One region of the Clostridium sp. B9 genome, then DNA from elsewhere that is predicted to be linked to it. Evidence: predicted binding sites of a transcription regulator. Region 1 holds the regulator's gene; the other holds the start of a gene.
What was found. The regulator NrdR, encoded in region 1, represses ribonucleotide reductase genes. The targets are predictions, from matches to a motif close to CACNANATNTNGTG.

Region 1 (15,959 bases):
AAGAGTTAGAAACTAACGTAAGTTTAAAAGTTAATGAGATAACTCCAGATTGTTTCGAAGTAAGTGGTAGAGGAGAATTACACCTTTCAATACTTATAGAAACTATGAGAAGAGAAGGATTTGAATTCCAAGTTTCTAAACCAAACGTTATAACAAAAGTTGATGAAAATGGTGTTAAGGTTGAGCCAATGGAGCACTTAACAATAGACGTTCCAGAAGAATTCATGGGACCTGTAATGGAAAAATTAGGACCAAGAAAAGCTGAGATGGTAAACATGACTTCAGCAGTTAATGGATACTCAAGATTAGAGTTCAGAGTACCTGCTAGAGGACTTATCGGATTCAGAAATGAATTCATGACTGATACTAAAGGTAATGGAATAATGAACCACGTATTTGATGGATTTGAGAAGTACAAAGGTGAAATTCCAGGAAGAAGTAGAGGATCAATCGTAGTATTCGAATCAGGAGAAGCTGTTACATACGGATTATTCAATGCTCAAGAGAGAGGAACTTTATTCATAGAGCCAGGTACAGAAGTTTATGCTGGAATGGTTTGTGGAGAATGTTCAAGAGCAGAAGACATAGATGTTAACATATGCAAAAAGAAACAATTAACAAACACAAGATCATCAGGAGCCGATGATGCTTTAAAATTAACTCCAGTAAGACAAATGTCACTAGAGCAATGTTTAGAGTTCATAAACAATGATGAGTTAGTTGAGGTTACTCCTGTAAATGTAAGAATGAGAAAGAGAATCTTAGATAGCGCAGAGAGAAAAAGAGCTATAAACAGAAGTAAAAAATAATTTCTTTTAAATTATATCTATAAATTACAATATTGAGATAAATTTTAGTAAAAACAAGTTTGTTTTTATTTAAAAAAGATTTATAATTAGATAAATGGCTTCCCGGCCATTTATCTTTAAATATAAGGGGGTACTACTGTGAAAAAGCTAAAAAGCTCGAAAAGTATAGTATTAATAACTATATTTTTGATTTTACTTTTAATTAACTTAGCTGTATTTGTAGTAAAATATAACTCTATAAAAAATAACCCTTTAGAATCTGATAAAGCCAATATAACATTTAATGTTGAAAAGGGAGAGTCACTTCATGGTCTTTTTGATAGATTAAACAATGAAAATGTTCTTAGAAGTTCATTTTTTTCTAAGATATACATAAAGTTTAATAATGTAACAGAAAGTATAAAACCAGGTACATACACTGTTAAAAGTGATATAACATTCCCAGAGTTTCTTACTGTGTTAACTGAGGGAAAAGTATCAGAAACTAAGGTAACCTTCCCTGAAGGATATACAGTAGAGGATATGGCTAAAAAGTTTGAAGAGAGTGGAGTGTGTACTAAAGAGGCATTTTTAACAGCGGTTAAAGAATATCCATTACCATCTTATATAAAACCTAATAGTGAGAGAAAATATGAATTAGAGGGATTTTTGTTCCCAGATACATATTCAATTCCAAATGGAACAACTCCTAAGCAAATCGTTGGGATGATGCTTAATAGGTTTGAAATGGTGATGAGTGAAATTCAGAGTGAATTAGGCATTACTATTCCAGATGCAGATTATGAGAAATATGTAACTATAGCTTCAATGATTGAAAAGGAAGCAAGAGATGATAGTGAGCGTCCAGAAATAGCTTCTGTTATATATAACAGACTAGAAAAGGGTATGCCAATGCAGATTGATGCAACAGTTTTATATGCTTTAGGAGAGCATAAGGATGTAGTTCTTTATAAAGATTTAAAGGTGGATTCACCATACAATACATATAAAATTAAAGGACTTCCAGTAGGACCTATATGTAATCCTGGAAAACCATCACTTATGGCAGCTATAAGACCGGCAAAAACAGACTACATATACTATTTATTGAATCCAAAGGATAATAAACACTATTTCACTAATAGTTACGAGGATTTCTTAGCTAAAAAGAAAGAGTTTGGATACTAAGATTTGGAGGAGCAAATGAGTGGAGTAACCTTTGACTATATGGAAACTTATTTAAGAGATTTGATTCCAGATAGAAATGACGAATTAAAAGAGTTAGAAGAATTTGCACAAGAAAATAAAGTACCTATAATTCAAAAAGAAGGTGCAAAGTTTCTTGAATTTATGGTAGCCATGAATAAGCCAAAGAAAATTCTAGAGCTTGGAACAGCGATAGGTTATTCTTCAATACTTATGAATAAGGCTGCTAATGGAGATTGTCATATTACTACAATCGAGAGAGATGAAAATATGATAAAATATGCTTCGGAGAATATCAAAAGATTTGGATATGATGATAAAATCAAGATTTTACAGGGAGAATGCTTAGAAGTATTAGAAAGTCTTGATGATCAATTTGATATGATCTTTATGGATGCAGGAAAAGGTCATTATAATCACTTCTTACCAGAATGTTTAAGATTACTTAAACAAGATGGGATTATAATAGCCGATAATGTTTTGTTTAGAGGAATGGTTGCTTCTGATGACTTAGTGAAGAGAAGAAAAATAACTATTGTTAAAAGAATGAGAAAGTATTTAGATATGGTCTCGAATGATGAAAATTTAATAACAACTGTTATTCCTATGGGAGATGGAATTGCGTTAACTAAGAGGAGGTAGCAAACATGAGAAAACCAGAAATATTAGCACCAGCAGGGAGCTTAGAAAAATTAAAAACAGCTATAGATTTTGGAGCAGATGCAGTTTATATTGGAGGAAGTAAGCTTAACTTAAGAGCTTTCGCTGATAATTTTACTAATGAGCAAATAGCTGAAGGAGTAAAGTATGCACATGATAGAGGAAGACTCGTTTATGTTACTATGAACGTATTCCCACATAATGATGATTTAGTTGGATTAGAAGAGTACATAGTTGGACTATATGAATTAAATGTAGATGCTATAATAGTTTCAGACCCATCAATCATAATGACTGCAAAAGAAGTTGCACCAGATTTAGAAATACACTTAAGTACTCAAGCTAATAACGTAAACTGGAAGTCAGCTAAGTTCTGGCATAGTTTAGGTGTTAAGAGAATAGTTTTAGCTAGAGAACTTGGATTTAGAGAAATTGAAAAGATTCATGAAAACTTACCAGAAGACTGTGATTTAGAAGCATTCGTTCATGGTTCAATGTGTATGGCATACTCAGGAAGATGTTTAATTTCAAACTACATGACAGGAAGAGATTCAAATAGAGGAGCTTGTTCACAAGCATGTAGATATAAGTACTACTTAATGGAAGAAAAAAGACCTGGAGAGTACTTCCAAGTTATAGAAGATGATAAAGGAACATACATAATGAACTCAAAAGATTTATGTATGATAGAATATATCCCAGAACTTGTTAAGAGTGGAATATACTCATTCAAGATTGAGGGAAGAATGAAGAGCCCATACTATGTTGCAGCAATAGTTAAAGCTTACAGAGAAGCTTTAGATAAGTATTGGGAAGATCCAGAAGGATATGAATTTGATCAAAAATTAATGGATAACTTATTAAAGGTTAGTCACAGAAGATATCACACAGGATTTTATTTTGGAAAATCAGGAGAGCAAGTTTATGAGTCATCATCTTATATAAGAGATTATGATATCGTAGGAGTTGTTAGAGATTATAACGAAGAAACTCAAGTTGCAACTATAGAACAAAGAAACAGATTATTCGAAGGAGATACTGTTGAAGTATTAAGCCCAGTTGGAGATTATTATGAAATCCAAATGAATGATATGAAAAACGAAAATGACGAAAAAATAGATGTTGCTAACAGAGCTCAAATGATATTCAAGGTTAAAATAGATAAACCTGTTAAGATAAATGATATGTTAATTAAGTGCAAGGAGGCAAACAGCTAATGAAGAGACCAATTTTTATAGGAATAACAGGTGGTACTGGTTCAGGTAAAAGTACAATAGCAAAAGAAATATACAGACAATTTGGTGAAGATTGCATAGCAATGATTGAGCAAGATTCATACTACAAAGATCAAAGCCATTTATCAATGGAGGACAGAGTTAAAACTAACTATGATCATCCAAATGCTTTTGATAACACACTTTTAGTAGAGCACTTAGACTCACTTTTAAATGGACAGTCTATAGAAAAGCCTAGCTATGATTTCTCAATACACAATAGAGTTGAGGAAACAACTACAGTTGAGCCAAAGGAAATTGTTATTGTAGAAGGAATTTTGATACTAGAAGATCCAAGAATAAGAGAACTTTTAGATATAAAGATTTACGTTGACACAGATGCTGATGTTAGAATCATAAGAAGAATGGTCAGAGACATGAATGAGAGAGGAAGAACTATGGAGTCTGTTATAAATCAGTACTTAAACGTAGTTAAGCCTATGCATAACCAATTCACAGAGCCTACAAAGAAATTTGCAGATATAATAATACCAGAAGGTGGACATAATAAAGTTGCTATAGATATTATTGTTGCAAAAATCAAAGAGGTTCTAGGACAATACGAATAATATATTAGTTGATTCCTAAGTCTTAGATTAACTAATAAGATATCGGTATGAATAAAACACCCCTAACTTGGCTAGAATTTAAGCCAGGAGGGGTGTTTTTATGTTTAGAAATAAAAGAAAGTTAGAACTTAAAAATAGATTAATAGGATTAGTATCATTATTTTTGTTAATTCTCATACTACTTAATGTGCGGATTTATTATGTTCAAAAGAAATATAGTACAAGAGAAACAGGTGCATTTAAAGGGAATCATAAACAATATGAAAAAATATCAGATTATAATTATTCACTTCTAGATACGAATGGTGAATCTTTATTTGAATATGAAACAAAATATAAGGTTGTAATAGATTCTATGGCATTTCAATTAAATAACTTAAATCAAAACATGGAGAATATAATAGCTTTTAACTACATAATGAAGAGAGAGGATGAGGATTTTTCTTTTGACTCAGTAGTTAAAAGCGGAGGAAAGCTTTATTATGATATTTCAAAAGAAAATTTTGATAAGATAAATAGTTTAAATGATATAAAGGGAGTATATACTTATTTTGCTAATGAGAAAAAAGTAGATGAAAGTTGGAAAGTAGAGAATATGATTACTGCTACTACTGGTTTTGCACAAGTTAAAACTAGTGGTATTACTGGAAAGGTAGAAACAAAGGAAGTTGAAAAAAGTAAAAATTCTTTGGAGATGCTTATAAACAATCAGTTGGAAGGTAATACTGATTCTAAAGTTATTTTCGAGAGAAATCATGATGGACTTTATGGTGATGGAATTTACTCAACTCCAGATAGTAATTTAAATGTTAAGCTAACATTGGATAGAGATATTCAAAAGATGATGAGGGAAGTTTTAAATAGAGAAGCTTATAAAAGCTTTAGTAATGCAGGGGCTATTTTAATAGATAGTGAAAGTGGAGAAATATTAGGGTTAGCTCAGAAAAATGAATCTATGCCTAATGTTGTTTTAGGAGCAGGCAATATAAATGGGTATGAAGCAGGTTCTATATTTAAAATACTTACATTAGAAGCTGCTATGGAGTTAAAAGGAGTTAAAATAGATGATAAACTTACTTGTGAAGGAATTGTATGTAAGGATGAAAAAATACATGGGAAAATAAGCATAAGAGAGGCTTTTGAAGTTTCATGTAATGATGTTTTTTCAAAGTTAGGGGCTGAGGTAGGTACAGAGAATTTATTAGATTTTGCAAAAAAGCAAGGTGTATTTTCAAGTGTATTAGACTTAGATAATTCCACAGGAATGGAGACTAAAGGATTTGTGCCTAAAAATGTAAGTATAACCAATCTATCTATAGGACAGTCTATGCAAACAAGTTTAATTCAGATGGCGGGAACTATATCTCCTATTGTCAATAATGGAATATATGTTAAACCAACTATTTTAGAAGGGTTTGAAGACCAAAATGGAAATATGAAAAAGAGGTTAAAAGGTGTTGAGAGAGAAGTTATTTCTAAGAGTACAGCAGATGAATTGAAAAGTGTTATGAATTCAACAGTAGAAAATGGAACAGCTATAATTACTCAAATAGAAAATGTTGAAGTAGGTGCTAAAACTGGAACCGCTGAAACTACAGGTGACCAACTTCATGGGTGGTTCTTAGGATATTTTAATTACGGAGGAAAGTATTATACTCTAGGAGTAATGGTTCCTAATATTAAAGGGGTTTATGAGGATAGAAAACCTGGTGGAGGAAATACTGCTGGTCCCATATTTAGAGATATAGTATTGGAATTTACAAAAAAATAGAGTTTTTATAAATAAAATAACTAGAAAAGGAAATATTTCAACTACCAACTCATATTATAATAATAAGCATTATTAGGGGGAACATCAATTGTTCATGTTACAATACTTATTAGAATTAGTTGGTAGTAAAATTTTTTTAACAGGCTATGTAACAGGAAATTCAACCTTCCCGAAGCCTTTAAATGAAAAGGATGAAAAGATGTATTTAGAAAGGTTGAAAACTGGAGATTTTGAAGCCAAACGAATACTAGTTGAGAGGAATTTAAGGCTAGTAGCACATATAGTTAAAAAGTATTCTTCAAATTATCAGAATACAAAGGAAGTTGATGACTTAATATCTATAGGTACAATAGGGTTGATAAAGGCGATAGATTCTTTTGATACAAGTAAAGGTATAAGGCTTGCTACTTATGCGGCTAAGTGTATAGACAATGAAATATTAATGTTATTTAGAAATAATAAAAAAATAAAGGGAGAAGTGTTCCTTCAAGATCCTATAGGTGTTGATAAAGAGGGAAATGAAATATGCTTAATAGATATTTTAAGTAGTGAAGCAGACTCAGTTTTAGAGACCGTTGAAAATTCATTACAAGTAAAGGCACTTTATAAAAAAATGTCTGATGTTTTAAGTGATAGGGAGAAAGAGATTCTTGAAATGAGATATGGTCTTTTGGATGGAGATATAAAAACACAGAGAGAGATAGCTGGAATACTTGGAATATCAAGATCATATGTATCAAGAATTGAGAAAAAAGCCCTAAAAAAATTAAATAAAGAATTCAAATATTAAATAGCACTTTAAATAGCAGTATAAATGAAAATAAGTTTTATAAAATTATGGAATTGAGATATCATATGGTTTATAATATTTATTATATGATAAAAAAGATGAATTCTTTAAAGTAGTTTGTTCATTTCGTTTTGAAATGGACAAATTACTTATATGAAGGATTACGCTTAGGAGGAGATTATGCAAAGTTTGACAGAACTTTTAGAATTGACAGTTAAAGAAGGAGCATCTGACTTGCATTTAACAGTAGGCATTTCTCCGATAATAAAGGTTAATGGAAAATTAATAAGATTAGAAGAAGAAATATTACGTCCTGAAGATACTGATGCTTATGCAAGAGAAATACTTCAAGAATCATATGAAAAATATGATGCTATTGGAGAGTATGATACCTCTTACTCATTGCATGGTAAAGGTAGATTTAGAGTTAATATATATAAGCAAAGAAATAGTACAGCTTTAGCTATTAGAGTTATTTCTTTAGATATGCCAACCCTAGATGAACTAGGATATCCTGATGTTTTAAGGGAAGCTTGCAATTTGAAAAGGGGTTTAGTTTTAGTTACAGGGCCAACTGGTAGTGGAAAGAGTACCACATTAGCTGCTTTAATAAATGAAATAAACACCAATAGAGAAGCACATATTATAACTGTAGAAGATCCAATTGAATTTTTACATAAACATAATAAATCAATTGTAAATCAAAGAGAAATTGGAAAAGATACTTTAAGTTATGAAAGAGCTTTAAAAGCTGCATTAAGAGAAGATCCAGACGTAATATTAATAGGAGAAATGAGAGATTTAGAAACTATATCCACAGCAATTACAGCAGCTGAGACTGGACACTTAGTTTTTTCTACGCTTCATACAATCGGAGCAGCTAAAACTATTGATAGAATAGTGGATGTATTTCCACCACATCAACAGGAACAGATAAAAATTCAATTATCATCTGTTCTTCAAACTATTGTTTCTCAACAATTAGTGGAAAAAGTTGATGGAAATAGAACTGCTGCTTTAGAAATAATGATTGCGACACCAGCAATAAGAAACTTAATAAGAGAAGGTAAAACTCACCAAATAGAATCATCAATACAAACAGGAAGTAAGTATGGGATGAAGACTATGGATATGGAGTTAGCTAACCTTTACAGAAATGGCGACATAACAGAAGAAACTGCGCTAAATTCTGCAATAGATAGGGAAATTTTAAGTCGATTATTGATGTATTAATTATAAAGGGAAAATGAAATAATAATAGAATATATATAATATTACAAATTTTAGATAGGGAGGTACACGGAGAGGAAATGCCTAAAAACATAGTTGGGCTAGATATTGGCAACAGAAGTGTGTGTGCAGTAATATCTAGTGAAAATGAAAATGGAGAATTTGAAATTTTAGATTTCGTTGTAACAGATGTAGATGGTGTATCTAAGGGTAAAATAATAGATGAAGAATCTGTTATAAAATCCGTAAAAGAATGTCTAAAAGAACTAGCAGATAAGACAGGACATAATATTCAGGGTGTTTACCTAAGTTTAAAGAATCAAGGGTGTAGAATAGTAGAAAACAAAGGGTATTCATATACAGACAATGAGGATTCTTTAGTATTTAAAGAAAATATAGAAGAAGCTTATATAGAAGGAAGAACTTTAAAAGTAGATGATGATGAATGTGTAGCAGATAGTACTATTAATTCATTTTATACAGAAGAAGTTGGATTTATTGAAAATCCAATAGGAATGAAAACAGAAAGAATAGAGATAAATGAAAATTTAATAGTGGCTTCAAGAGAACAAATAAGCATATTAAATAAAATAGTTTTAAGTGCTGGATATGAGGTAATTGGAACTGTTGGTTTAGGATACGGATTTAAAAATATATTTTTAAATGAAAAAACAGAAACAAGCAATGTTGTTATAATAGATGTTGGAGCAGAGGAAACACAAATATTTAGTTATAAAGGAAATGTTCTTAAGAATATGGAGTATATACCACTTGGTGGAAGAAATATAACTAAGGACTTAGCTATATGCCTTTCAATATCTGAGGAAGAAGCTGAAAGATTAAAATTGCAATATTCTTCAAAATATTATAGTATTAGAAAGGATTATAATAATATTTCCTTTGAAGAACACATATTAGATACCTATTTAATTCACGACATAATAGATGCAAGGTTAAGTGAAATGTTAGATATTGTTAATAATAAATTATCAGAAAATGATATTTTAAGTACTACAGATATGATAATATTAACTGGTGATGGAATTAGTTATTATGAGCATATTAGAGAGAGATTAGAATACATAAGTGATAAAGAGGTAAAGATTTTTACTAAAAAACAATTTTTATTTGATAATTCTTCGATAATTAATGCAATTGGTATTGTTAAAGAGGTATATGATAGGTTAAAATTAATATGTGATGAAGCGTTACTTTCAGGGAAAAAAGTGATTGTTGATAAAGAAACTAAATTTGAAAATAAAAGTGTAAAAAAGAGAGGGCTTTCAAAAATAATAGCATTCTTAGAGGAGCTTTTCTAAAGGAGGAATTGGTTTGTTAGATTTTGATGTAGATATACAGTCATTTACTAATATTAAGGTAATTGGATGCGGAGGCGGAGGCGGAAACGCTGTTAATAGAATGATTCAAGAAGGACTAAGAGATGTTGAATTCATAGCTATAAACACAGATAAGCAAGCATTAACATTATCTCACGCACAAAATAAAATACAAATAGGTGATAAACTTACTAAGGGATTAGGAGCAGGTGCTAATCCAGAAATAGGTAAGAAAGCTGCCGAGGAAAGCAGAGATGAGATAACTGAGGCTATAAGTGGTGCTGATATGGTATTCATAACTGCTGGTATGGGTGGTGGAACTGGTACAGGTGCTGCACCAGTAGTTGCTGAAATAGCAAAATCAATGGGAATATTAACTGTAGGTATAGTAACTAAACCTTTCCCATTTGAAGGAAGAAGAAGAATGACTCATGCTGAAATGGGTATAGCTAACTTAAAAGAAAAGGTAGATACTTTAGTTACAATACCAAATGAAAGACTTCTATCAATGGTTGATAAGAAAACAACATTATTAGAGTCATTTAAGAAAGCCGATGATGTATTAAGACAAGGTGTACAAGGTATATCAGATCTTATAACTAACCCTGGTTTAATAAACTTAGACTTTGCAGACGTTAGAGCTGTAATGTTAGATAAAGGTTTAGCTCATATGGGTGTTGGATATGGTAAGGGAGAAAGCAGAGCACAAGATGCTGCTAGAGAAGCTATCTCATCTCCATTATTAGAAACATCAATAGTTGGAGCTACTGGAGTTCTATTAAACGTAACAGGAGATTCAGAGCTTGGATTATTAGAAATAAATGAAGCAGCTGAAATTGTTCAAGAAGCAGCTGACCCAGATGCTAACATAATATTCGGTACTGTTATAGATGAAAATCTGAAAGATGAAATTAGAATAACAGTTATTGCTACTGGATTTGAAAAAGAGCGTCAAAGAATGGGAATGTCTTCACAAGGAACAGTTACAAGAGAGTCTCAAGTACAACAAGAAGTTGTTACTGAAAGAGCTCAAGAAACTGTTGCACAACAAGAAGTTGCATCAACTTCAGAACAAGAGAATAGATATAATGATGATTTAGAAATACCTATGTTCTTAAGAAGAGGAAGAAGATAATATTTTTAAATAAAAAACACTTCTAGTAATTATACTAGAAGTGTTTTTATTTTATTCCAGTTAAATATGGAAATTATTATTTAATAATATGTTCGAAACTTTAAGAAAATATGAAATTATATTTAATGGATATATTTTTATTACAAGAATAGACAAATGGAAAATAATTATAATGTTAAAAAACAAATATATACTAAATTATTGTAGAAAAATGTTGAAAAAGAGTGAAAGAAAATATGCATAATTCATATATAATGACAAAATTTTAGAAAAAGAAAGATTATAATTATAACTAGGGAGTGAGTTATTTATGACTGTGTATATAGATATTGTCATATTAGAAAATTTTTTAATTAATTTTTTTCTACTATATTTAACTTTGCAGACCTTAAAGGAAAGGATAATTTACAAGAGAATAATACTAGCAGCTTTCTTAGGTGCAATATACACTTTATTAGTGTTCGTTCCGAATCTAAATATACTAACATCGTTGCCTTTTAAACTGCTTTTTTCTTTAGGTATGATTTCCATTATCTTGGAAAAAAGAGATATTAAGTCAATAATTAAAAGTTTTATATCATTTTTAGTAATAACTTTTGCTTTTTCAGGAGTTTGTCTTATGTTTGCTTTAGCTGAAAATGAATATGATATTTTAGACTCTTTTATAATAAGTGATTATTCAACAAAGGCAGTTATATTTTCATTGATTATAAGCTATGTGCTTGTAAGTGGAGTTATGAATTATTTCAAAAATAGAGCAATAATAAATAATTTTATATATGATTTAGATGTTTGTATTGATTCAGAAGTTATAAGTCTAAGAGGTTTTTTAGATACAGGAAATGGATTGGTTGAACCAGCTACTGCGCTTCCTGTAATAATAGCAGAACGGGATAAATTTAAGGGGATAAACATTAAGGGGAAAAATCAATTTAAGATACCGTATAAGGTGGTTGATGGAAATTCAGGGTATATGAATGGGATTAAGATTGATAATATAAAGCTTTCTAATTTTAAGGGAGAAATAATGACTAGAGATGTTATATTATGCTTTTGTGATAACAAATTAAGTCAAGAAGGAGATTATGAAGCTTTATTGTCTAGAGGAATTATATAGGGGTGATTAGGTTATGTTAAATATAAGACTTTTACTTAATAAGTTATTTACTAAGTTAGATATTACAGTAGAACCAATATATTATGTTGGTGGAAACGATGTTCTTCCAGCTCCACTTAGCAAGGATGAAGAGGAGGAGCTTGTTAATAAGTTAGGAGAAAATGATGAAGCTATTAGAAGTATCCTTATAGAAAGAAATTTAAGGCTAGTAGTTTATATTGCTAGAAAATTTGAAAATACTGGCGTTGGAGTAGAGGATTTAATTTCAGTTGGGACAATAGGACTTATAAAAGCTGTTAATACGTTTAATCCAGAAAAGAAAATAAAGCTTGCTACTTATGCGTCAAGATGTATAGAAAATGAAATACTTATGTATTTGAGAAGAAATAGTAAGGTTAAAGCAGAAATATCTTTTTATGAGCCTTTAAATATAGATTGGGATGGAAATGAGTTGTTGCTATCTGATATTCTTGGTACAGATGATGATATTGTTTACAATATGATAGAGGATGAAGTGGATAAACAACTTTTATTTACTGCAATGAAAAATTTATCAAATAGAGAAAAAGAAATTGTTGAGTTAAGATTTGGATTACATGGTTATAAAGAAAAAACTCAAAAAGAAGTAGCTGATATGCTAGGTATATCACAATCGTATATATCAAGATTAGAAAAAAAGATAATAAAAAGGTTAAAGAAAGAAATTAACAAAATGGTTTAAAGGTATAAAATTAACCTCTACAGGTAATAATTAAAATGCGGAAGGGAATTACTTCGAAGGGGTTGATTTCAATTATGATGATAAATAAAGTAGAGATATGTGGAGTCAATACAGCTAAATTACCAGTTTTAAAAGAAAAAGAGATGAAAGAATTATTACTGCAGATGCAAGGTGGAGACAATAGTGCGAGAGAAAAATTCATAAAGGGGAATCTGCGACTTGTACTTAGTGTTATCCAAAGATTCAATAATAGAGGCGAAAATGTAGATGATTTATTTCAAGTTGGTTGTATAGGACTTATGAAATCTATAGATAACTTTGATTTATCACAAAATGTTAAATTTTCAACTTATGCTGTACCCATGATAATAGGAGAAATAAGAAGATATTTAAGAGACAATAATACAATTAGAGTTAGTAGATCTTTAAGAGATATAGCTTATAGGGCTCTATTGGTTAGAGATAAACTAGTAAATGAAAATAATAAGGAACCTACAGTATCTCAAATAGCAAAAGAACTTAAAATTCCAAGAGAAGATGTTGTTTTTGCATTGGATGCTATACAGGATCCAGTATCTTTATTTGAACCTATATATCATGATGGTGGAGATGCTATATATGTTATGGATCAAATTAGTGATTCGAAAAACCAAGATGATAGTTGGCTTGAAAACATAGCTATAAAAGAGGCTATGAAAAAGTTGAATGATAGAGAAAAGCTAATTCTTAATCTAAGATTTTTTAATGGAAGAACTCAGATGGAAGTGGCTGATGAGATAGGAATATCCCAGGCTCAAGTTTCAAGGTTAGAAAAAATAGCATTAAAGCACATGAGAAAATATGTATAGAGCTCTTTTGAGCTCTATTTTTTTGAGCATATTAAAAAATATATAACAATTATATAATTTAGTTTATATAATTTAATACAAGGTAATTGCATAAATATTTGTTATGTTATTTTAGAAAAAAGCTTTCTTCTATTAATAAATAAGAAAATAAAACATATAAATTAATTATAAGATATGTTTTGGGAGGAGAGTAATTTATGGAAGAAAGTTTGTTTTCACTTAATAATTTAAGATCTATGGAAGTTATTGATATAACTGAAGGAAAGAGGCTAGGGCTTATTTCAGATGTGAAGATTGATTGTGATGATAATAGGATATTATCTATAATAATACCGGGAGAAAAAACATCTTTTTTTAGTAAATCAGAAGATATAGAAATTGACTGGTCTGATGTTTATAAAGTTGGTATTGATGTTATATTAATTGACTCAAAGGGGAAAAATATACTAGATGTTCAAAAATATATATAGAAATTGGCTTGAAAAGAAGGTATAATGGTATTACAACTTAGAGAAAGGCGTGGAATTTAAAATGAGATGTCCTTACTGTTCTTATGAGGAAAGTAAAGTTGTGGATTCAAGATCTGCAGAAGATTATAATGCGATTAGAAGAAGAAGAGAGTGCTTAAAATGCTCTAAGAGATACACAACTTATGAAAAAGTAGAAGATATACCAATACTTGTTATAAAAAAAGATTTAAGCAGAGAAAGTTTCAATAAAGAGAAGATAATAAGTGGACTTATTAAGGCATGCCAAAAAAGACCTGTATCAAGAGCTCAAATTGAAGAAATTGCTGCTGATATAGAGCGAAACATAAGTAATAAAATGATGGTTGAAATAAAGTCTGATTACATAGGTGAGATGGTAATGGAAAGACTTAAATCTATTGATGAAGTTGCATATGTAAGATTTGCATCTGTATATAGACAATTTAAGGATATTAATACTTTTATGGAAGAAATAAAAAGTTTAATGAAGTAATTTATGAGCTATCTTAAAGGATTTCCTTTAGGGTAGCTTTTGTTATATGTAATAATATTTAACTAGAATTTAATTTAATAAAGAATTGAAATATGGTAATATGAAAAATAAATATAGTTTTTAGAAATGATTAATGAGATATATAAATATAAGAGGTGATAGTATGAATAGAGAAGTTATAAATGAAAAAGAATTTATTTCATATGAAGATGGAAATATAAAGGTTAAATTTTCTACAGCTTACAATAGTGTTAATTATAAAAAAGAAGATGAAGATGGAAAGAAAAATCTTGACGATTTAAAAGAGTTGTTTGATTTAGAAAAGGTTGTTTATGTAAATCAAATACATAGTAGTGATTTTATTGATGCTACTGGTGAAGATTTTAAAGGGGATAGAGATTGTGATGCTATAGTAACTAAGGATAAAAATACATTAGTTGGAGTTTTTACAGCAGATTGTGTTCCTGTAATTGCCTATGATAAAGAAAAAGAAGTCATAGCAGCTATTCATAGTGGATGGAAAGGTACTTTTAATAAAATAGTTAGAAAAACTTGTGAGTATATGAAAGAAGCTTATGGATGTAATGATATTAAAGTTATAATAGGACCTCATGTTAGAGAATGTTGTTATGAAGTTAGTGTTGAACTTGCAGATAAATTTAGAGAGGAATTTGGCACTAAAGTTTGTAATGGAAGAATGCTTAATTTAGAAAAATGTGTTGAGATTCAATTAGACGGAATAGTTAAAGATGAGAATATAACTTCAGTTAATTTATGTACTTGTTGTGAGAAGAAAGTAAAACTTCATAGCTACAGAATTAATCAGGAGAAGGCAGGAAGATTATTCTCTTCAGTTTTTATAAAATAATTTAAGGATGGAAATCAAATGAAGAAAAGAATTATTATATTTACAACATTGATAATAACCTTTTTCTTATCTATAATGACGGCTTTATATTTAGTAATATCAAATCATAAATATTTAGAAGAAACTAAAAGTGTTTTAAATGAATATAATAAGGTTATTGCTGTTTTATTAGAAAATGATAGAGGGAATATAAAAAGTGAATTGCAAAAAATAGAATTAAGTAGTGATATGAAAAATATAAGAATAACTTATATAGATAAAGAAGGTAATATAATATTTGACACTCATAAAAAACTAAAGCAAGAAGAAGAAAGTTATCTTCAAAGACAAGAAATTAAAGAAGCTTTATCAAATGGATCAGGAAGTAGTGTTAGATATAGTGATGATTTGCACAAAAATATGATATATAGTGCATTGAAGCTTAAAGATGGTTCAATAATAAGAACGTCTATCGCTGTTGAAAATACTAAGCTATTGGATGGATCTAATACTAAGTATTTAGCTGTGGGGATTATAGTAGCATTAGTTATAGCATTAGTTTTAACTGTGAAAATAACTAATATAATTTTAAATCCATTAAAAGAGCTAGAAGAATTAACAGCTACAATAGCTAATGGAGATTTTCACAAGAGAGTAGTAATAAACTCTAAGGATGATGAAATTG
Region 2 (15,959 bases), 900 kb from region 1:
CTCATTTTTATTGTACAATATACATCTCACTGTAATTTTCAGTGAAAGTACACCAAAATTACTAACAATAATACGTTCAAAAAAATTATCCACAGAATATTTTTTTGAAAATTATCCACAGTTGTTAAAATAAAAAATAATCCACAGGCCTTTATGTTTTGTTCACCTGTGGATTATTTTTGTTTTATATGATATTTCTTATAATTTCATCCCCAAATTCTTTAGTCGAAGAGGTTCCACCTAAATCTTGAGTTAAAATTTCTCCATTTTCAAAAATTTTTACTAAAGCTGATTCTATTTTATCTGCACTTTCATATTTTCCAAGATGTCTAAGCATCATTATTGCAGATTGAATTAGAGCGGTAGGATTAGCAATATTTTTTCCTGCTATCTGAGGAGCACTTCCATGAACAGCTTCAAAAACTGCATATTTTTCACCAATATTTGCTCCTGGAACTAGACCTAACCCTCCAATAAGTCCTGCACATAAATCTGATAAAATATCTCCATAAAGATTTGGCATAACTAAAACATCATATTTTTCTGGATTAATAACTAAGTTCATAGCCGCTGCATCAACTATTAAATCATCATAATTAACTCCACATTTCTCACACTCTTCTCTAAATATTTTTAGGAAAAGTCCATCTGTTAACTTCATTATATTTGCTTTATGAACACCAGTTACCTTATTTCTCTTATTGTTTTTTGCATAATCACAAGCATAATTAACTATTCTTTCGCAAGCACTTTTAGTTATAATCTTTATACTTTCAGCTCCATATTCTCCAAGCTTATGCTCTATACCAGCATATAAATCCTCAGTATTTTCTCTTACTATAACCAAATCAACATTTTCATATCTAGATTTTATTCCTTTAAAACTTTTAACAGGCCTAACATTTGCATATAAATTTAGCTCCTGTCTTAAAGTTACATTTACACTTTTAAATCCATATCCAATAGGAGTTGTTATTGGGCCTTTTATAGCTACCTTATTTCTTTTTATTGATTCTATAACTTCCTTAGGAAGAACTTCTCCCGAAACTTCTATTTGTCCTTCACCAGCTTGAACTTCTTCCCACTGAATATCAGCACCACTTGCTTCAACAACCTTTTTCATTACCTCAACTATCTCTGGTCCAATTCCATCTCCAGGTATTAAAGTTACTCTACTCATAAACTCTCCTCCTAAAAATTATTTATTTCTCTTATGGTAATTTATTTTTCCACCAGCTCTTATCATTTCTTTTTCTTCATATGATAAGTTTATTTCCACAGAAAAATAGTTATTTTTAGTTATATTCTTAATATTTAAAACTCCACAATCTAATCCCTCAAAAATATTTTCTATTTTAAGTTCATCTAGAGAACCTATATTTTCATAATCATCTTTATTTAAAAATTCCATAGGGATAATTCCACTATTTATTAAATTAGCTTTATGAATTCTAGCAAACGACTTTGCAACAACACCTTTTATTCCTAGATATAATGGCGCTAAAGCAGCATGCTCTCTACTAGAACCCTGTCCATAATTTTCTCCTCCAATTATTAATCCCCCATTATTATCCTTAGCTCTATTTGGAAAATCTTCATCTACAGTATTAAAACAATAGTTAGCTAAGTATGGAATATTACTTCTAAAAGGAAGTAGTTTTGAATTTGAAGGCATTATATGATCAGTTGTAATATTATCCCCAACCTTTAACAATACTTTTCCACAATACTCTTCTTTTAGCTCAATATTTAGTGGAAAACTTTTTATATTTGGTCCCTTAATAATTTCTTCCTCTTTTGAACAGTTTGGTGAAATTATCATACTGTCATCTATTATAAAATCATAATCTTCTTTTAAGTCTAAATCTACTTCTAATTCTCTAGGATCAGTTAAAACTCCTTTTAAAGCTGAAACTGCTGCTACTTCTGGACTGACTAAGTAAACATTAGCTGATAAGGTTCCACTTCTTCCATAGAAATTTCTATTGAATGTTCTTAATGAAACTTCATCAGTGCCTGGTGATTGTCCCATTCCAATACAAGGACCACATGAATTTTCTAAAATTCTTGCTCCTGAGCTTATGATATCTCCTAAAGCCCCATTTCTAGAAAGCATCTCCATAACTTGTCTTGAACCTGGAGCAATAACTAAACTTACATCCTTATGAACCTTTTTTCCCTTTAGAATTTTGGCTACTTTCATTAAATCCTCATAAGAAGAGTTCGTACAGCTTCCTATAGCAACCTGATCTACCTTTATATTTTCTAATTCTTTTATCTTTTTAACATTATCAGGACTATGAGGCATTGCAACCACTGGCTCTAACTCATTTAAATCTATTGTTATCTCCTCATCATAAATAGCATCCTCATCTGGTCCTAGCTCTAAATAATCCACTTCTCTTCCTTGCTTTCTTAAGAACTCAAGAGTATTTTCATCACTAGGAAATATAGATGTTGTAGCTCCAAGCTCTGCTCCCATATTTGTTATAGTAGCTCTTTGTGGAACTGAAAGACTTTTTATTCCTTCTCCACTATATTCATAAACTTTACCTACGCCACCTTTTACAGTTTCTCTCCTCAGCACTTCTAAAATAATGTCTTTAGCTGAAACCATATTTTTAAGTTCTCCAACTAAATTAACCTTACAAACCTTTGGAACCACTATCTTATAAGGACTTCCTGCCATAGCTAGAGCAACATCAAGCCCACCTGCTCCAATAGCTATCATTCCACATCCACCTGCTGTTGGAGTATGACTATCTGAACCTATTAAAGTGTCCCCAGGACAAGAAAATCTCTCTAAAAATACCTGATGACAAATTCCATTACCAGGCTTTGAAAAATGTACTCCATATCTATTAGCAACAGTCTTTATATATTTATGGTCATCAGCATTTTCAAATCCTTGTTGAAGCATGTTATGATCTACAAAAGCAACACTTCGCTTTGTTTTTACTTTCTCTATATTTAAAGCTTCAAGTTGTAAATATGCCATAGTTCCAGTAGAATCTTGTGTTAATGTCTGATCTATTTTTATTCCAATAAACTCGCCTTGTTTTAACTCTCCCTCAACAAGATGATTTCTTAATATCTTATAAACTAAATTTTCACCCAAATTAAGTCCCCCTCTTTATTTATTGCTTACTAAAATTTTTCATTAATATCTATTAAACATTGTAATTTCTAAAGCTTTTAAAAATTTTATTGTTAAATTAAAAAAGTAAATTTTTATTAATGCCCCACTTTTTTATTAATAAAATTCCTTTTTTTTATTTATTTAATACAGTAATCCTTATAAAGCTGAACTATTTCCTTATCAAAAAGACTTCTTTTTAGCATTACAGAAAGCTCTCTAACCTTTTCTAAAAGACATGTAGCCTCTCCTTCTTTTAATGCTATTCCATACTCTCTAAACTTATTTACTAAAGCTGCCTTTCCCGAATGTTTTCCTATTACAATCTGCCTTTGTAAACCAACTTCACTAGGGTTAAAAGCTTCATATGTTTCTGGGTTCTTTAAAGCTCCATCAGCATGTATTCCTGATTCATGGCTAAACATATTATCTCCAACAATAGCTTTCCATGCTGGCAATTGCCTTCCTGATGCCTTTGAAACATACTCAGATAAGTCCTTAAACATTTCAGTCTTAACTCCTATATCATATCCATGAACATATTTAAGACCCATTAAAACCTCTTCTAAAGCTGCATTTCCAGCCCTCTCACCAAGTCCATTTACTGTAACACCAATATGATTAGCACCACCTAAAACTCCTGCTATAGCATTTGCTGTAGCCATTCCAAAGTCATTATGAGTGTGCATCTCTATATCCATCCAAGTATTCTTTTTAATCATTTCTATTTTTTCTCTTATTTTAAATGGATTCATAACTCCCACAGTATCACAATATCTAAACCTATCTGCCCCAGCATTTTTAGCTTCTAATATGAACTTGCATAAAAATTCATCGTCAGCTCTTGAAGCATCTTCTCCATTTACTGATACATAAAGTCCATTCTGCTTTGCAAATTCAACAGACTTAACCATATTTTCTATAACCCATTCTCTAGAACTCTTAAGCTTATGCTTTATGTGTATATCTGATACTGAAATTGATATTGCAACAGCATCTACGCCACAATCTATAGACTCTGCAATATCATTTTTATTAGCTCTATTCCAAGCCATTATGCTAATCTTAAGATTCTTCTTACAAATTTCTTTAATAGCTATTTTTTCATCCCCACCCATAGTAGGAATTCCAACTTCAAGTTGATCTACGCCCAAATCACTAAGCATTTTAGCAATAGTAACCTTCTCATGATTAGCAAAAACTACCCCAGCTGTTTGCTCTCCATCTCTTAAAGTAGTATCAACAATATAAATTTTTTCTCCAGTTTCTTTATTTATAACTGCCAAATTAAGCTCCCCTTTCATTTTTAAGAAGTATATTATCATAGCAAATACCATTTTTCTATATACTCTCATAATAAAAATATTTATATGTTTAAACTAAAAAAAGGATGACTATTTAAAGTCATCCTTTTTAATATTATCTATTGAAATATATATTTCGACCAAAACAAATTATTTTTATTAAGATTAAATCGCTAATTTAAGAGTTTCTTTAACTTCCTCTGTACAGAATGCAGCATCAACACTATTTAAATATATTTTTTTATAATCTTCAAAGCTTATATGGAAAGCTTCATTTACATTACTAAACTCTTCAGTAAGTGTTATATTTGAAACTGTTCTGTTATCTGTGCTTAAATTAACTTTTATATCATCCTTATGATATTTGTAAATAGGGTGCTCAACATATTCTTTAACTCCCTTAGTATCTATATTACTCTTAGGACACATTTCTAATGTCACACCTTTATCCTTAACTAAGTTATAAGCTTCTTCATCATTGAAAATAAATAATCCATGACCTATTCTCTCAGCACCTAAAAGTTCTATAGCATCTTTAACATTTTTTCCATATCCAGTTTCTCCAGCATGTATTGTTACTCTAAAACCAGCTTCTCTAGCTACTCTCATAACTTCCTCATATGGTTTGACAAAGTCTTTCAGTTCACAACCAGCTAAGTCTATAGCCACAACACCTTTACCTATAAACTTCTTACCAGCCTCTATAACTTCATAAACACTATCAACTGAATGATGTCTTAAGCATGATAAAATTACATTTCCTTTTATATCATATATTTCCTCAGCCCTTCTAATTCCTTTTATTACACTTTCTATTACTTCTTCTTGAGTCATACCTTGCTCTAAATGAAATAGTGGTGCAAATCTTATTTCTATATATTTTACATTCTCCTTATTAGCATCTTCCATTAATTCAAAAGCTACTCTCTCTAAATTCTCTGACTTTTGTAGTATGCTAACAGGCAAGTCAAATCTTCTTAAATATTCATCTAATGAAGAGCAGTTCTCAGGAATAACCAGTAATTCTTTAACCTTATCATAATCATAGCTTTCTAACTTTATTCCTTCTTTTTTAGCTAGTTCAATAGCAGTTTCCACTCTTAAAGAACCATCTAAATGGCAGTGTAATTCTATCTTTGGTAAGTTTAATAAATTCATTATACTTCCTCCCTAAAATGCATTGGTTTATATAAAGTCTAAAAATATTCAAAAAAAAAATTCTTGATTACGAAGAAAGCATAAAAATTAAATGATGCTTCCTTCGTAATCAAGAATTACTGGTTCTTGGTAGAAACCCCCAAACCATATTATTGGGGTTATACGAAGCCTTTTATTTTTGTTTTCTATTGTACCATATAAAAATTTTAAGTCAATAATCTTTTTTGTAAAAAAGAGACATATCAAATTATTGATATGTCTCTTATAAGTTTAATTATATTCTATTATACGCAATGATAAGCTTTTTTATTACCTTCTAAGTGAGAACGTCTATCCTCTCTCTCATGGTATTTTCCTGGACCAAATCTTTCATCAAGACTTAAATATCCAGTAACTCTTGATATACCTTGAATATCTTGGCTTCCACAATTATTACACTTACACTCATTATTATGAAGGTAAGTTCCACAATCTTTACAATATCTTATATGGAAGTTAATTCCTAAGTAGCTTATATTAGTTTGCTTATAAGCATAATTTAATATCTTCATTATTGCTTCAGCATTTGGACAATCATCAACTTCTAAGTAACTTATATGTCCACCATTACATAAATTATGATATGGTGCCTCAACATCTATCTTATGCTTAATTGAAGTTGCATAGTAAACTGGAACATGGAAACTATTTGTGTAGTAATCTTTATCAGTTACTCCTTTTATTAAGCCAAATGCCTTTTGGTCTTGCTTTATGAATTTACCTGATAATCCTTCTGCCGGTGTAGCATAACAGCTCCAGTTTAAGCTAGTTTCTTCACATAATCTGTCACAGTATTCTCTCATATGACCTATTATCTTTAATCCTAATTCTCTTGAAGCATCATCTTCACCATGATGTTTACCAGTTAAAGCTATTAATGTTTCTGCAAGTCCTATAAATCCAATTCCCCAAGTTCCTTGCTTTAATATTGGTTCTATTGAATCATCTGGTCCTAAATTTTCTGCACCCTTCATTAGTCCTTGACCAGCTACAAAAGGTAAGTCTTTAACTTTTAAGTTCTTAAGAACTCCATATCTATGCATTAAAGATTCTTTTGAAACTCTTAATCTATCATCTAATAATTCAAAGAATTTATTAATATCATTTTTAGCTAATATACCAAGTCTAGGTAAGTTTATAGTTGTAGGAGCTATATTGCCTCTACCTTTACATCCTGGCTCTCCATTAACGTTTTTCATAAGATAAGTTCTACATCCCATTGTTGCTGGCATGTATCCTCTATCATAATATTCTTTATTAAAATCCGCATCTATGTTCATGAAGGTTGGGTTCATTCTTTTTGCTGCTACTCTACATGCTAATTCATATAAATAGAAGTATTTGTCTTGAGGCTCTCTGTTAACCCCTTCTTTTACTCTAAATATGATGTTAGGGAATATTGGCTGCTCACCTTTTCCTAATCCTTTTTCATATTCCTCTAAGAATACTTCACAAACTAAAGCTGCGTCTGCATTGTTTGGTATTCCTAAGTTTAATGAACTAAATGGAACCTGTGATCCAGCTCTTGAATGCATTGTATTTAAGTTATATACAACACCTTGCATAGCTTGATGAACTCTTTCTCTTAACTTATTTTCTACAAGCTCATCTAACTTTTCGCCTTCTAATCCTAATCCGATATATTCTTCTCTAATTTCTTGTCTTGTAGGATCTACAAAAACACTCATATCATTATCAAAGTCTGGATGTGATTGGCCACCAAACATATCATTTTGAGTTGATTGTAATAATATACATGATAACTCAGCTGCTGTTTCTATTCTTCTTGGTGCATTTATTGTTCCGTATCCTGTATTAAATCCACTTTGTAATAATTCACCTGTAGGTATGTGTAAACAGTTAGTAGTTAAGTTATAACTATCTAAATCATGATAATACACATCTCCATTTTCATGTGCTCTTGATAACTCCTTAGGCATAGTTGCTAAATTGAACCATTTATTAGATTCTGAAGCTATTCTTAATAATTTTGATGAGAAGTTATTTCCTACGTTAGCATTATCTCTATCTGTCTCTACACCGATCTTACTTATAGCTTTCATTAAGTCTGACTTAATTTCTCTAACTTTAGTTCTTTCTGTTCTATATGCCTTATAAGCTGTTGCTATTTGATTAAATCCATTATCCTTTAAAGCTTTTTCAACTAATACCTGAATTTCTTCAACCGTTACTTTTGTCTTACCTGACATTTCTATATAGTTAATTACTTTTTGTATAGTATCTAAAACTTGACTTTCTCTTATTGTAACGCCAACTTCATTGGCTGCTCTCTTTATTGCATTAGCGATTTTATCCGCATTAAATCTTGATTCTCTACCGTCCCTTTTCACAACATGTAGCATTAATACTTCCTCCACTCCACTATATATTGTACTCGGATTATTATACTCCACTATTAATAGTTATGCTAATTTTTAAAAATCCTTATAGTCAAAAAAGACCTTATTATCTCCGTTTTTTCTCTTTTTTCTTAGCCTATGTTCAATTTCTCTTCAGTTGACATTAAGAAAAATATATAAATTACTTCTCCATATGATGAATAAAATTCCATATAATGTCACATAATAATCAATATGTATTTTAATACACAGGAGGATTTTAAATGAAAAAATTAATAATCATTTCTTTACAATTAGTAATGAGTTTGTTAGTTGGATTATTCATAGGTAACATAATAATGCCTTTGAAAGCACCTGAAAAAGTAGATACCTTAAAAAAAATAGACTCTATAGACTTAACAAAAGCTGAATCTATTGAAACCACATCTAATCATATAGATGAAGATTTAAAAACTTTTAGTCCATATACAGGCCAAATTTTAGAAGCAGAAGCAATTGAGAATATTCCATTTATGTGTATAGTAGAGAACTCAAAAGATGCTAGACCTCAAAGTGGTCTTTCAGAAGCAGATATAATATATGAAACTATGGCTGAGGGAGGTATCCCTAGATTCTTAGCAGTATTTTATGAAAACTCACCTAAGGTTATAGGTCCTGTTAGAAGTGTACGCCCATATTTCATAGACCTATCTAGAGAACATGAACTTCCTTTTGCTCATTGTGGTGGAAGTGCTGAGGCTTTAGCCACAATATCTAGCGATGATTCTTTAAATAGTATAAATGAAATTTCAACTGGTGCGCCCTTTTGGAGAGACAATGCTAGAAAAGCTCCTCACAACTTATACACATCTGCAGAAAATGTGAGAAACTTTATAATCAGTAATAATTATCAATATTCAAAAGAAAGTCATTTTGATTTTTTAGATAATGCTTTATTAGATTCAAACAACTATGCATCAAATCTAAGTATGGATTTAAGCAACTATTATAAAACTTCATATAAATACATAAATGGATTCTATGAAAAGTATATGGATGGAAAACTTGCTACAGATAAAAACACAGGAGAAGCATTAAAATTTAAAAATATAGTAGTTCAAATTACTGATATGTCTCTTCAATCAGATAATACACATATAGATATAGATTTAGTTGGTGAAGGTCCTGGATATATATTAACCAATGGAAAGATAGAAAAAATTAATTGGAGCAAAGACAATGTGAATAGTAAAACTAAATTATTAACTGAAGATGGAGCACCTTTAAAACTATCTAGAGGTAATACTATATGGCATATTGTAGATAAAAACTCCAATCTAAACTTCAATTAAGTTCATAAGTAAACCGTTTTCTTGAAAAACAATCTGTTTTAATATTTTATTAACAGATTGTTTTCTCTTTATACCATTATCAGTATTGATAATGCTATCACTATTGATATATAATTCAATTAAAGATAATTGATTGGAGGCAGATGAATTGCAAAAAATCGCTATATTAACAGACAGTTCTTGTGACTTAACTATAAATGAAATAAAAAAATTTAATATAAATGTACTACCCTTAAAAATAATATACAAAGATAGAGAATATAATGACATTTTTGATATAACACCAGAAGAGGTTTATAAAAACTTACATAACGAAGTTCCTACAACTTCATTATGTAGTCCAGATTATATAAACTCAATTTTAGACAAGCTAGAAGCAGAAGGATATACTCACATAATAGGAATATTTATTTCTAGTGCTTTATCTGGAACATTTAATGCTGCTAGATTAGTAATTGAAGAAAGAACTTCAATGAAATCATACTTATTTGATAGTAAAATAATTGGTTACCCTTTAGGTTCTATAGTTTTAGAAGCTGCTAAACTTGTTCAAGAAGGAAAAAGCTATGAATATATAATAGAAGCTCTTCCAAGCATTAGAGAATCAATTACTGGCTTCTATACGCTAAATACTTTAGAGTATTTAAAGCGTGGTGGAAGAATAGGAAAAGTATCTGGTACAGTTGGAGACTTACTTCACCTAAAACCAATAATCACAGTAGATGAGCATGGTGCTTACTGTACTTTTGCTAAAGCTAGAGGAAGAAAGCAATCTTTAAAGAAAATAACTAATATAATACTAGAATATCTTGATGCTGGAAAGTGTAGTATAGCTGTACTTAATGGAATGGCTGAAGAGGAAGCTAGACAAGTACTTGCTTCTGTTGAAAATCATCCTAACCTAGTAAAATCTGAGGTTAGAGCTATTGGTGCTGCTATGGGTGTTCATGCTGGTCCTGGAATGTTAGGGGTATCAATTCAAAAGGAAATTTAATTATGTACAATGATGACTTTATAAAAGCTGAAGAAAAACGCCTTTATGATGAATATAAAAAACAAGTAGCTAAGCTTAAAAAGGTTCAGAAGGAAAAGGAGGCAGTTGGTCAAGTTTTTACTAAAGGTCTTCTTCCTATCTATGCCTTATATATTTTAAGCGTTAAGCCAACTAATGGAAATGATTTAGCTCAAAAAATAGGTGAACATACTAACGGATTATGGATTCCAAGTACAGGAGGAATATACCCACTTCTAAAAAAATTAGAAAAGCAGGGTTTTGTAATTGGGGCTTGGGATGATCCTAACAGAAAAATACAAAAAGTATATTCATTAACACCTGAAGGTTTTGAAGAATTTGAACAAAAAAAGCATTTATTAAAACCTAAAATTAAAGAGGCTTTAGAGGTTTTTAAAATAATATATGCTAATCTATATAATGAATAAAAATCCACCAGCTTAGCTGGTGGTATTTCCTCAGCCCTATAAGGGCATGCTACTTGCGTTGCGTCTTAAGACGCTTAAATTGGTCCGCCAGCCGCATACTTCTTTACTTGCTACCCTTAAAAGGGTCCATATATTCTTTTATACTAATTTGATCAGCTATCATATCTTCTTGTTCTTGATTTCTTATATATTCTTCAATTGCCTTCTTATTTTTTCCGACAGTATCAACGTAAAATCCTCTGCACCAGAAATGTCTATTTCCATATTTATATTTTAAATTTGAAAACTTCTCAAAAATCATAAGACTACTCTTACCTTTTAAAAATCCAACGAAACTTGAAACACTCATTTTTGGTGGTATTTCAACAAGCATATGTATATGGTCTACGCAAGCGTGCGCTTCGACTATCTTAACTCCTTTCCATTCACAAAGCTGTCTTAATATCTTACCTATCTCTTGTTTTTTCTCTCCATATATTTCTTTCCTTCTGTATTTTGGTGCAAATACTATATGATATTTACAATTCCATTTTGTATGTGCTAAACTGTTTGTATCCATTTAAAAACCTCCCTTTGTTACGAAAATTGGCTGCGAACCTATTTTCATTTTAACAAAAGGAGGTTTTTTATTACATCGCTAAAGCTCATCTGAACACACTCGCATAGCGAGTGGTTTTCATTAAACAAAAAAAAGATTCTAATAGAATATAAATCTATTAGAATCTTTTTCTATTACCCTACTGAAATAGCTCCAACTGGACAACTTGTTTCAGCTTCTTTAGCTCCATCTTTACTGTTATCCGGAACTTCCTCTACTATTACATGAGCTTTTCCATCATCATCCATATCAAATACATCTGGTGCTATTGATGGACATAATCCACATCCAATGCAAGTATCTTTATCTACTGCTGCTTTCATTGCTATTTCCTCCTCAAAATTAAATTAACATTAATAGTATTCTCTAATTTCTTTATTCTATGTAAGTCTTAATACCAATATTTTCTCTTAAATTATAAAATATAGTTCTCTAAAAATAGAAAAAATTAAAGGTATGACTTAAATAAGTCATACCTTCTTATATTATCTTAATATAATCCTTCAAATATTAATGAATACAGTGGGTTATCAGCAACATATTCTTCTGCTCTTCCCTCTTCTAAAGCCTCTGTTAAGTCTAAGTTTATTGGTAACTCTCCGATTAATGGAAGCCCTAAATACTCAGCATGCTCTTCTGAAGACTTTTTGCTGAATACTTTCATCTTCTTACCACACTCACACTCTATGTAAGCCATATTTTCAACTACTCCTCTTACATCTACGTTCATTTTGTGAGCCATAGTTACAAGCTTCTTAACTATCATTGAAACCATATCTTGAGGTGTTGAAACTATTACTAATTCTTTTATAGGGAATGTCTGCATTACTGTTAATGTTATGTCACTTGTTCCTGGTGGCATATCTATTAATAAGTAATCTAATTCTTCCCAAGAAGTATCTCTAAACATTTGGTTTAATACTCCTGTAACCATTGGACCTCTCCAAATTACAGGATCATCTTCAACTTCCATAAGTAGGTTCATTGAAATAACCTTTATTCCTAATTTAGTTTCAACTGGAACAAATTTAACCTGTTTTCCTTCGCTATCCATAGCAATCATTTCAGCTCTTTTTTCATTTATTCCAAAAAATCTTGGCATTGATGGTCCAGTTATATCAGCATCTAAGACTCCAACCTTGTAGCCTTTTTTAGCTAATTGAGTAGCTAATATACCAGTAACAGTTGATTTACCAACTCCACCTTTACCACTTATAACGCCAATAACATTTTTAATATTTCCATAGTTAGTTCCTAATTTTGCAGGTACAGATGAACTGCATCCTCCATCCTTGCTAGCTGAACTACATTTATCCTTATTTGCGCAACTTGCACAACTTCCCATAACAAAATTCCTCCATTCGTTTAACTATCCCATTCCTTTTGAACATCCTTCCAGCTGTCGTAAACTTTAATGTCCCAAGAGTTTTTGTACTCCCCATCTACATAGAATTTCTTTTCTGAATGAGTTACTTTATTCTCTATAGTTATAACAGTTCTAAACATAGTAGAAGTATAACCATAATTTCTTACAGTAATTATTATATCAAAATCATCCCTATTATGGTTCATTATTGAAGCATTTGGTATTATTTCTTTCATTTGTTTCTGGAAATCTTCAATATCTGTTGATAACATGTATCTTGTACAATCCCTATCACCAAGTATATCGATACCAACTTTTAAATTATCCTTATTTAAATCATCTTTATCTTGTTCTAAAACTTTTAATATTGAATCATAGTATATTTTATCAAACTCTCTAGGTTTTCTTATTACCTGCATGTTCTGCATTAAATAGTTATCAAGTCTTTTTGATATTCTATAGAAATGATTATCATCATAGAAATTACCTTCTCCACTATTCTTAACTCCAGTTACATAATAAAAAGTTTTTACTTCATCACCAACATGGATTTCAAATATATAGTCTGGAGGTAAATCTGTTTTCTTATTAACTACCTCTGCATCTGATAACATTTTGTATATATTGTCTATTACCATTTTTTCTTTAACTAAGAATCTAAATCCAGGGTCTCTCGTACTTTGAATAACAATTTTATCTGCTTTATTTTCTTTTATATACTCAAAATCAGTATTCTTATTTCCCCAAATCTTATTCTTAATATCTTGAGCAAAACATCCAACAATGGCTAAACCTAAAATTACAATCAATGTTACTAAAATCAATTTTTTATTTTTCACTTGTTTCTTTTCTCCCTTTTATTTTATTTATATTATATAGTAAAATACCTCCTATTAATATAAATATTGATATAAATTGAGATGTTGATAACATTCCAACATTACCTCTAGGATCATTACGTAAAAATTCAACAAAGAATCTTCCTATGCTGTATAAAATCATATACATGCTAAGAGTTTTTCCTTTTCCTTTGTTTTTATTACCATACCATAGTAAAAATAATGCTAATGCAAAATCAAAAACTGATGAGAAAATTTGTGTTGGATATAATGGTACACCAGCTGGTGCTAATGACCCTTCTGGAAAAACTATACCTATAGCACTTGTAGTCTCTGCTCCATAACAGCATCCTGCAAGAAAGCATCCTATTCTACCAAAACCTTGTGCCAAAGCTACGCCTGGTATAATTAGGTCTCCAATTTCTAATACACTCCATTTGTTTTTAAGGCAATATAAAGCTATAGCTAAAGCGCCTCCAAGTATTGCTCCATAAATAACAAATCCATTTCCAAAATCTCTAAATATAATACTAGGGTCTTCAATTACCATCTTCCATTCCGTAATTATATAAAGTATCTTTCCCCCAAGTATTCCAGAGATTACAGTTAATATTGTTGCATTAAATAGCTTATCTTCATTATAACCCCTTTTGGTAGCTCTGTTCATAAATAATAGTACGGCACAAATTATGCCTATTCCTATCATAAATCCATAGCTATAAATCTTCAAGCCAAAAATCTCCCCTAAAACAATCCTCATAAACTCCTCCATATTTATTTGTAAATTTAAAAGAGAAGCATGCTTTATGCTTCTCTTTTAAAATTAATTATAATACTTATACAAAATCAAATCAAATTTTCTAATCATTGTCAATTAAGCTATCAACTATAGTTTTATAAATAATAGAATAATCCTCTTTCTCTCTTTCTTCACTAGCATTAAATAAAACCTTTGCTACTTTATCTTCACCTATTTGCTTGTAGTAAACTGTGTTTATATACGTAAGTCCCTTATCATTTTTTTCTTTAAAGACTACCTTTTTCACTACTTCTCCATCTATATTTTCATCCACAACTTTATATTCACTTATTTTATCTTGAACTATTTTTTCTTTATCCTTATTAATTATATTTGCTAACTCTTCATCTACATTTAATATTTGAACATATCCCCAAATACCCATACTATCACTTGTAAAATTGTTATCATAAATAATATAATTTCCTGGATACTTTTTCTCCTCAACATCCCAACTATCAGGCAGTTTGTAAGTTAATATTCCATCTAAAGCTGTATAAGTATTTAGCCCTTCAATATTATTGTTTATTAAAGCAACTTTTTCTAAGTTACTATTAAACATATTTTCTCCTGTAACCAATATTAACATAAGAAGAATTAATATTAAGGTTATTCCAAATTGCTTTTTATTCAATAGTTCCACCTCTCTTCCCTCATTAAGTTAAAGTCTATATTAAAATATATTCATCTCCTTTACAAAAATTACCCTATTATATAAATTGCATAAATAAAAAACTGTTTATATAGATTAAGGTCTATATAAACAGTTTTCTAAAGTCACTCTATTTCATAGGAATAACTACAGATGAATTTTCGAAGTCATAGAACATTATCCAATAGCCATTTCCTTCATCTCCATGTTTATCCCAAGTAACAAACCCTGTTCTTCCTCCATAAGGTTGATCTTTTCTCCCCTTAGTTCCCGGAATAGCATATAGCATGTATTTTATTTCTCCATTCTTATCACACTTTATTCCAAAGAAGAAGTGGCCTGATTTGTTAATATAAGGATAATAATTTATCATAGGATAATACATCATTGCATACTTATTATAATTAGACATATTACACATATCATCAAAGCTATCTATATTAACTTTGTACCACGCACATCTCTTAATATCTTCAGCAAATCCGCATACCTTCTCACATCCTTCTAAGGCTCCAACTAAAACTTCACCTATAGGACTATCAAAATCAACTTCATAAGTATCTTCCATCATTTTCTTCTTAGATCTCAACTTATTCTCTTCTATACTCTTCTCATACCTATTGAATCTGCTTTCTAATTCATATGAATCACCAACGTAAGTATCTGAAGTTCTCTCAAGGCTTTCTATTGCCTTTAAATCTCTCTTAACTTCCTCTTTATTTTCATGACTATCTTTCTCTCTCATATAATAATCATGGTCATCTCTATCATAATGCTTACTTTCTACCTCACACTCTATTTTTTCCTTCTTAGGAACTTCTTTTTCTATTTCCTCTTTATCAACCTTTTCATCTGAATACTTATCATCATAATATTTACTTTCATTATAATCTTTTTTCTTTTCTGATTTTTTTTCTTCTTTATTTTTCTTATCTAC

Region 2: the regulator NrdR is predicted to act here: its motif matches at 8,018-8,031, upstream of ACQZHJ_RS16970 (anaerobic ribonucleoside triphosphate reductase).

Annotation. Positions count from the first base shown of each region.
Region 1 is NZ_JBNWKA010000003.1:2,842,092-2,858,050, reverse strand. Features, by position in the region: gene typA (translational GTPase TypA) at 1-809, shown strand, start outside; gene mltG (endolytic transglycosylase MltG) at 948-1,976, shown strand; gene ACQZHJ_RS12565 (O-methyltransferase) at 1,992-2,636, shown strand; gene ACQZHJ_RS12560 (peptidase U32 family protein) at 2,642-3,871, shown strand; gene udk (uridine kinase) at 3,871-4,497, shown strand; gene ACQZHJ_RS12550 (penicillin-binding transpeptidase domain-containing protein) at 4,598-6,268, shown strand; gene sigK (RNA polymerase sporulation sigma factor SigK) at 6,357-7,058, shown strand; gene ACQZHJ_RS12540 (type IV pilus twitching motility protein PilT) at 7,239-8,291, shown strand; gene ACQZHJ_RS12535 (cell division FtsA domain-containing protein) at 8,369-9,607, shown strand; gene ftsZ (cell division protein FtsZ) at 9,621-10,760, shown strand; gene spoIIGA (sigma-E processing peptidase SpoIIGA) at 11,071-11,877, shown strand; gene sigE (RNA polymerase sporulation sigma factor SigE) at 11,891-12,598, shown strand; gene sigG (RNA polymerase sporulation sigma factor SigG) at 12,673-13,446, shown strand; gene ACQZHJ_RS12510 (YlmC/YmxH family sporulation protein) at 13,644-13,916, shown strand; gene nrdR (transcriptional regulator NrdR) at 13,978-14,427, shown strand; gene pgeF (peptidoglycan editing factor PgeF) at 14,591-15,295, shown strand; gene pnpS (two-component system histidine kinase PnpS) at 15,314-15,959, shown strand, end outside.
Region 2 is NZ_JBNWKA010000003.1:3,742,254-3,758,212, forward strand. Features, by position in the region: gene ACQZHJ_RS16950 (isocitrate/isopropylmalate dehydrogenase family protein) at 185-1,180, opposite strand; gene ACQZHJ_RS16955 (aconitate hydratase) at 1,199-3,118, opposite strand; gene nifV (homocitrate synthase) at 3,277-4,422, opposite strand; gene add (adenosine deaminase) at 4,606-5,598, opposite strand; purine riboswitch at 5,685-5,784, opposite strand; gene ACQZHJ_RS16970 (anaerobic ribonucleoside triphosphate reductase) at 5,883-8,000, opposite strand; gene ACQZHJ_RS16975 (DUF3048 domain-containing protein) at 8,261-9,328, shown strand; gene ACQZHJ_RS16980 (DegV family protein) at 9,477-10,322, shown strand; gene ACQZHJ_RS16985 (PadR family transcriptional regulator) at 10,325-10,768, shown strand; gene tnpA (IS200/IS605 family transposase) at 10,872-11,327, opposite strand; gene ACQZHJ_RS16995 (ferredoxin) at 11,501-11,689, opposite strand; gene ACQZHJ_RS17000 (Mrp/NBP35 family ATP-binding protein) at 11,857-12,711, opposite strand; gene ACQZHJ_RS17005 (hypothetical protein) at 12,732-13,571, opposite strand; gene ACQZHJ_RS17010 (prolipoprotein diacylglyceryl transferase) at 13,561-14,331, opposite strand; gene ACQZHJ_RS17015 (hypothetical protein) at 14,432-15,013, opposite strand; gene ACQZHJ_RS17020 (hypothetical protein) at 15,153-15,959, opposite strand, start outside.